DNA from 2 places in the Actinokineospora sp. NPDC004072 genome. Region 2 is predicted to be linked to the other one. Evidence: riboswitches for the same ligand, from Rfam matches in the RefSeq annotation. Region 2 holds a riboswitch; the other holds the start of a gene.
What was found. A riboswitch is a leader RNA that binds a small molecule or an ion and turns the genes downstream of it on or off. The one in region 2 is predicted to bind cobalamin.
Positions count from the first base shown of each region.

Region 1: another riboswitch for cobalamin. It lies ahead of ACWEPX_RS00385 (ABC transporter substrate-binding protein); the one in region 2 lies ahead of cobN (cobaltochelatase subunit CobN).

Region 1 covers NZ_JBSGHB010000001.1:82,299-85,759, reverse strand. Annotated here, with positions in the region: gene ACWEPX_RS00395 (sensor histidine kinase) at 1-425, shown strand, start outside; gene ACWEPX_RS00390 (TAXI family TRAP transporter solute-binding subunit) at 422-1,369, shown strand; cobalamin riboswitch at 1,438-1,591, shown strand; gene ACWEPX_RS00385 (ABC transporter substrate-binding protein) at 1,624-2,577, shown strand; gene ACWEPX_RS00380 (FecCD family ABC transporter permease) at 2,574-3,461, shown strand, end outside.
Region 2 covers NZ_JBSGHB010000017.1:116,176-119,636, forward strand. Annotated here, with positions in the region: gene ACWEPX_RS24780 (precorrin-8X methylmutase) at 1-610, opposite strand, end outside; gene ACWEPX_RS24785 (precorrin-3B synthase) at 607-1,899, opposite strand; cobalamin riboswitch at 1,915-2,075, shown strand; gene cobN (cobaltochelatase subunit CobN) at 2,104-3,461, shown strand, end outside.

The DNA of each region.
Region 1 (3,461 bases), on a different contig from region 2:
CCGTGCTCGCCGACCGCTTCGACGCCTGGCAGGCCGCCGCCACCGAGGCGGGGCTGACCCTGCGCTGGCCGGACGACCCGCCCGCGCTGCCGGTGCGCTGCACGGAGAGCGAGCTGGCACAGGTGGTCGACGTGGTGCTCGACAACGCCATCAAGCACGCGGGCCGCGGGGCCACCGTCCGGTGGTCCGCCCAGACCCGCGATGGTGTCGTCGCGCTCGCACTGCGCGACGACGGCCCCGGCGTCCCCGCCGCCGACCTCCCCCGGCTGACCACCCGGTTCTGGCGCGGCCGCTCGCCCACGCCCGGTTCGGGCCTGGGCCTGGCCATCGCCGAACGCCTGGTCACCGCGCGCGGCGGGCGCTTCACCATCACCTCGGCGGACGGCCTGACCGTCCACATCGAACTACCGGAGGCGGGGGCATGAACCGGCGGACGGCCCTGCGGCTGGGCATCGGCGCGCTGGCCGCCGGGGTCGCGGGCTGCGGCAGCGGCGGCTACGCCGGTCCGGCCCGGACGCTGCGCATCGCAGCGGGCGAGCAGGGCGGGTTCTACGTGGAGTTCGCCGAACTGCTCGCCGACCAGCTCGATTCGGCGCTGGGGGCGATGGTGGCGCCCAGCAGCGGATCGGCGGAGAACCTCGAACTGCTGCGGGACGGGCAGGCCGACCTCGGCCTGGCCCTGGCCGACACCGCCGACACCGCGGCGGCGGGGCGGGCCCCGTTCGGCGAGGTGCTGCCGCTGCGGGCGATCGGGCGGGTGTACGAGAACTACATGCAGCTCGTCGTGCTCGCCGACAGCCCGGTCACCGCGGTCGCCGACCTCGCGGGCAGGCGGGTGTCGTTGGGCGCCACCGGTTCCGGCGCGGCCGTCTTCGGCGAGCGGCTGCTGGTGGCGACGGGCGGCGCGGGCATCGACGCCGTGGTCGAGCACAACACGCTCGGCGCGGCGACGCGGCTGCTGGCGGAGGGGGAGGTCGACGCGCTGCTGTGGTCCGGCGGCGTCCCGACGCCCGCGCTGACCGAGCTGGCCGCCCGCCACCCGATCCGGCTCATCGACCTCACCGACCACCTGCCCGCCCTGCGCGCCGCCCACGGCCCCGCCTACCAGCGGGTCACCGTGCCCGCCAACAGCTACGGCCCCAGCAGGCCGGTGGAGACGATCGGGGTGTCGAACCTGCTGCTGACCACCCCGGCGCTGCCCGACGCCGTCGCCGCCGCCGTCGCGCGGACGCTCGTGCTGCGCGCGCCGCAGCTCATCCCGCCCTCGGCGCTGGGCACCCAGTACCTCGACCTGCGCTCGCTGATCGCCACCGGCGCGATCCCGCTGCACCCGGGCGCGGGCGCGGCCTACCGGGAGCTGCGGCGCTGAGCGGGGTGGCGCGCGTCACGCGGAGATCGGCGGGGCCGCCGGTGGGCTAGGGTGGCCCCGCCTGCCCGTCGGGCAGGCTCCGTCCAGGCTCCAGGAAGCCGGTGCGAATCCGGCACGGTCCCGCCACTGTGACCGCACCTCGGGGGCTCGTCGGGCGACCGCGTGGTCGCCCTGAAGTCCCCGGGTCGGGAGTCAGGAACTGCCCTGGGCGGATGACCCCTGCTGGGACGTGGGTATCCCGGACGGAGTGTGCGATGCCGCGTGCGCGCCTTGTTCCCCTGCTGACCGCGCTGGCCCTGGCCGCCTGCGGGGCTCCGGCCCCGCCCGCGGGGACCAGCAGCACCGCGATCGACAACTGCGGGCAGCAGCTCGCCTTCGACGGCGTGCCGCAGCGCGTCGTCGGCTACTACCAGCACCCGACCGAGCTGCTGCTCGCCCTCGGCCTGCGGGACAAGGTCGTCGGGATGGCCTACCCGGACAACGACCCGCTGCCCCGCTACGCCGCGGAGTACCGCGCCATCCCGCAGATCTCGGCGAAGGACGCCTCCTTCGAGCAGATCCTCGCCCAGTCCCCCGACCTGGTCTACGCGGGCTACGACAGCGCCTTCGCCCCCGACACCGGCCGCTCCCGCGAGGCGTTCGCGCAGGCCGGGATCGCCACCTTCCTCAGCAGCGAGGAGTGCACCGACGAGCCGGTGGTGATGGAGGACGTCTACGCCGAGGTGCGCACCATCGGCCAGGTGTTCCAGGTGCCCGAGCGGGCCGAGGCGCTGATCGCGGAGATGCGGGCGAGCGTCGACGGCGTTGCGGCCCGCCTGGCCGACGTCGAGCCGGTCGAGGTGTTCGTCTTCGACAGCGGCGAGGCCAGCGCCTACACCGCGGGCGGGACCGGGATCGGCAACCAGGTCATCGCGCTGGCCGGGGGCCGCAACGTCTTCGCCGACGTGGCGCGCGACTGGGCCGACGTCTCCTGGGAGCAGGTGCTGCGCCGGGCGCCGGAGGTGATCGTGGTCTACGACTACTACGGCACCCCCTCGGTCCAGCAGAAGATCGACTTCCTGCTCGGCAGGCCGGAGCTGGCCGACGTGCCCGCGATCCGCGACCGGCGCTTCGCCACCCTGACGTTGCAGGACACCGTGCTGGGCGTCCGCGCGCCGTTCGCCGTGGAGCGGCTGGCCGCCCAGCTCCACCCGGACCGGATGCGGTGAGGCGCGTCCCCTACCCGGTCGCCCTGGCGTTCCTCGCGCTGCTGCTGCCGGTGGCGATGGTCGCGGGCGTGGGCATCGGCTCGATCGGCGTGGCGCCGCAGGACGTGCTCACCGCGGTGCTCCACCAGATCGTGCCCGCGCTGGTGGAGCCGACCGGGCCGGATTACGTGGAGACGGTGGTGATCACCTCGCGCGGCCCGCGGGTCGTGCTGGGCGCGGTGGTCGGCGCGGGGCTGGCCGTCGTCGGGATGGCGCTGCAGGCGCTGGTGCACAACCCGCTGGCCGACCCCTACCTGCTGGGCGTCTCCTCCGGCGCGTCGGCGGGGGCGGTGGCGGCCATCCTGTCCGGGGTCGCCGTGCTCGGGGTGGCCACGACCCCGGTCGCCGCGTTCGCCGGGGCGCTCGGCTCGCTGGTCCTGGTGCACCTGGTGGCGCGGGCGGGCGGCCGGGTCACCACCGTCGGCCTGGTGCTGGCGGGCGTCGCGGTCGCCTACGTGCTCGCCGCGGCCACCAGCCTGATGCTGCTGCTGGCCAGCAACGGCCAGCAGGCCAGACAGATCCTGACCTGGCTGCTGGGCGGGCTCGGCGGGGCGACCTGGGCGGGCATCTGGGTGCCGCTGGCCGCGGTGCTGGCCGGGCTGGCTGTGCTGATGGCGCACGCCCGCCACCTGAACCTGCTCTACGCGGGCGAAGACGCGGCGATCAGCCTGGGCTTGGACGTGCCGCGCTTCCGCCGGGCGATGTTCGTCGCCACCAGCCTGCTGACCGGGGTGCTGGTCGCCGTCAGCGGACCGATCGGCTTCGTCGGCCTGATCCTCCCGCACGCGGTGCGCCTGGTCGTCGGCGGCGACCACCGCCGCGCCCTGCCCGCCGCAGCCCTGGCG
Region 2 (3,461 bases):
CGCTCGCGATCGCGTTGATGGCGGCCGCGGTCATGGCGCTGCCGCCGCGCCTGCCGCGGACCACCAGGTAGGGCAGGCCGGACTCCATCAGCGCCTCCTTCGACTCCGCGGCCCCGATGAAGCCGACGGGGATCCCCAGCACGGCGGCGGGCGTGCCCGCGCCTGCCGCGACCATCTCCAGCAACCGGAACAGCGCCGTCGGCGCGTTGCCGACGGCCACGACCGAGCCCGCGAGCCGGGGCCGCCACAGCTCCATCGCCGCCGCGCTCCGGGTGGTGCGCAGCTCGGCGGCCAGGCCCGGGACGGCCGGGTCCGACAGCGTGCACACCACCTCGTTGTCGGCCTGCAACCGCGCCCTGGTCACTCCGGAGGCGACCATCTGCGCGTCGCACAGGATCGGCGCGCCCGCGTCGAGGGCCGCCCTGGCCGCGGCCACCACGCCGGGGGAGTACGCCACGTCGCGCACCAGGTCGACCATGCCGCAGGCGTGGATCATGCGGACCACCACGCGCGCCACGTCCTCCGGCAGCCCGGCCAGGTCCGCCTCGGCGCGGATCGTCGCGAACGAGCGGCGGTAGATCTCCGCGCCGTCCCTGATGTAGTCGGTCACCTCTGCTCCTGCCTGACCTCAGCCACCACGTCGCCGGACACCGGCCTGCCGTCGACCTCGTAGCCGCCGTCCACGGCCACCACGTCGACCACGTCTCCCGCAGGCCGCCCGCACCGGCGCGCGCAGCCCGCGAAGTGCACCGGCCGCCCCGGGCGGGCGACCCGCAGCGCGTCGGCCCGCACGTCGGCCAGCGCCTTGGCGCAGCCCGGCCTGCCGGTGCACGCCGTCACCCCGATCGCCGGGTCGGCGGGGTCGACCACCAGGCCGACCGCGGCCAGCTCGGCCGCCGTCGCGCCCGGGACGACCACCCCGCGCCACGGTGTGATCACCACGTGCGGCGCGGCGGCCAGCACGGCGAGCTGCCGGTCGTCCAGCCGCCCGAGCGGCACCGCCGCCCCCGCGGCGCCGCCGAGGTCGCCCAGCGGGCCCGCCGTCGGCGGGCGGCCGGGCGCGATCCGCGCGGGCGAGGCGCCCAGCCGCTCGACGATCTCGGCCACCTGATCACCCAGCTCGGCGATCCGCCACTGCCCGTCGCGGATCTCCAGGAACGCCCGGGCCGCCGCCAGCATCGCCGCGACGGGCTCGGCCACCCGGACCCCGTGGTCCTGCCCGCCGAGCAGGATCGCCCACCGGCCCCCGACCGGCAGCGCGGCCACGTCCGCGCCCAGCCACGCCACGTCCCCCACCCCGGAGTCGAGCGCGAACAGGAACCGCCCCGGGAGCGCAGCCAGCACCGGATCCGCGCACAGCGCCGCATCCAGCACTGCCGCATCCACCCCTGCCGCGCCGAACCCTGCCGTGCCGACCCCTGCCGCGCCGAGCCCTGCCGTGCCGACCCCTGCCGCGCCGAGCCCTGCCGTGCCGACCCCTGCCGCGCCGAGCCCTGCCGGGCCCACCTCGGCCGCGCCCAGCCCTGCCGGACCCACCTCGGCCGCGTCGACCCCTGCTGCGTCCACCGCTGCCGCGCCGCGCCGGGGCAGCGGCGAGGACATGATGTTGCGCACTTTTTCGTGGGAGAGCGACGGCAGCAGCCCCGCGGCCGCCAGCCGCGCCCCCAGCTCCACCGGCCCGTCCGGCCCCAGCCCGCGGATCTGGACGTTGGCCCGCGAGGTCAGCTCCAGCCCCCCGCAGCCCAGCTCGGCCGAGGCCGCCGCGAGCACCCTGAGCTGCGCGGACGTCACCCGGCCGCCGGGCAGCCTGACCCGGGCCAGGCCCCCGTCCGCGGCCTGGTGCACGTCGAGCGCGCCCGGGCAGGCGTCGACGCCCGAGCGGCGGTTCTTGAGGGACACGCCCCGAATATAGGGTGAGCCCGACGAGGCGACGGCAACGGAGGAAGCCGGTGGGAATCCGGCGCGGTCCCGCCACTGTCACCGGGGAGCGACCCCCACCATGGCCACCGCGAGGGAAGGCCGGGGGGAACGACGATCCGGGAGCCAGGACACTCCGCCGTCGCGTCCCTCACTACCCGGGGCGAGGACCCCAGGAAGGGCGCCATGATCCTGCTGCTGTCCACCTCGGACACCGATCTGCTCTCCGCCCGCGCCTCGGGCGCGGACTACCGGCTGGGCAACCCCGCCCGGCTCGCCGCCGCCGACCTGCCCGCCCTGCTCGACGGCGTGGCCGTGGTCGTGGTGCGGCTGCTCGGCGGCCGCCGCGCCTGGGAGGAGGGGCTCGACGCGCTGCTGGCCGGGCCGCGGCCGGTCGTCGTGCTCGGCGGGGAGCAGGCCCCCGACGCCGAGCTGATGCAGTGCTCCACCGTGCCGGGCGGCGTCGTCGCCGAGGCGCACAAGTACCTCGCCCACGGCGGCAAGGACAACCTGCGTGAGCTGCACCACTTCCTCTCCGACACGCTGCTGCTCACCGGGACCGGCTTCAGCCCGCCGGTCGAGCTGCCGGTGTGGGGGCGGCTGGAGCGCCCGGCGTCGGCCGAGGGGCCGCGCGTCGGCGTCCTGTACTACCGCGCCCACCACATCGCCGGGAACACCGCGTTCGTCGAGGCCCTGTGCGCGGCCGTCGAGGAGCGCGGCGGCCAGCCCGTCCCGCTCTTCTGCGCCTCCCTGCGCACCGCGCCCGCCGACCTGCTCGACCTCCTCGGCACGGTCGACGCCCTGGTGGTCACCGTCCTGGCCGCGGGCGGCACCCGGCCTGCGGACGCGGGCGCGGGCGGCGATGACGACGCCTGGGACGTCGGCGCCCTGGCCGCCCTCGACATCCCGATCCTGCAGGCGCTGTGCCTGACCAGCGACCGCGCCACCTGGGCGGCCAGCGACGACGGGCTGTCCCCGCTGGACACCGCCACCCAGGTCGCCGTGCCCGAGTTCGACGGCCGGATCATCACCGTGCCGTTCTCGTTCAAGGAGCAGGACGCCGACGGGCTCTCGGTGTACGTCGCCGACCCCGAGCGGGCGGGCCGGGTCGCCGGGATCGCGGTCGCGCACGCCCGGCTCAAGCACGTGCCCGCCGCCGAGAAGAAGATCGCGATCGTGCTCTCGGCCTACCCGACCAAGCACTCCCGGCTCGGCAACGCCGTGGGCCTGGATTCCCCCGCCAGCGCCGTGCGCCTGCTCAAGGCGCTGGGCGAGGCGGGCTACGACATCGGCGAGCTGCCCGGGGTCGCCGAGCAGGACGGCGACGCGCTCATCCACGCGCTGATCGCCGCGGGCGGCCTGGACCCGGACTGGCTCAGCGCCGAGCAGTTGGCGGGCAACCCGGTCCGCATCCCGGCGTCGAGCTACCGCGCCTACTTCGACACCCTGCCCGACGAGCTGCGCGAGAGCATGGTCGAGCACTGGGGCCAGGCCCCGGGGGAGCTGTTCGTCGACGGCGACGACATCGTGCTGGCCGCGCTGCG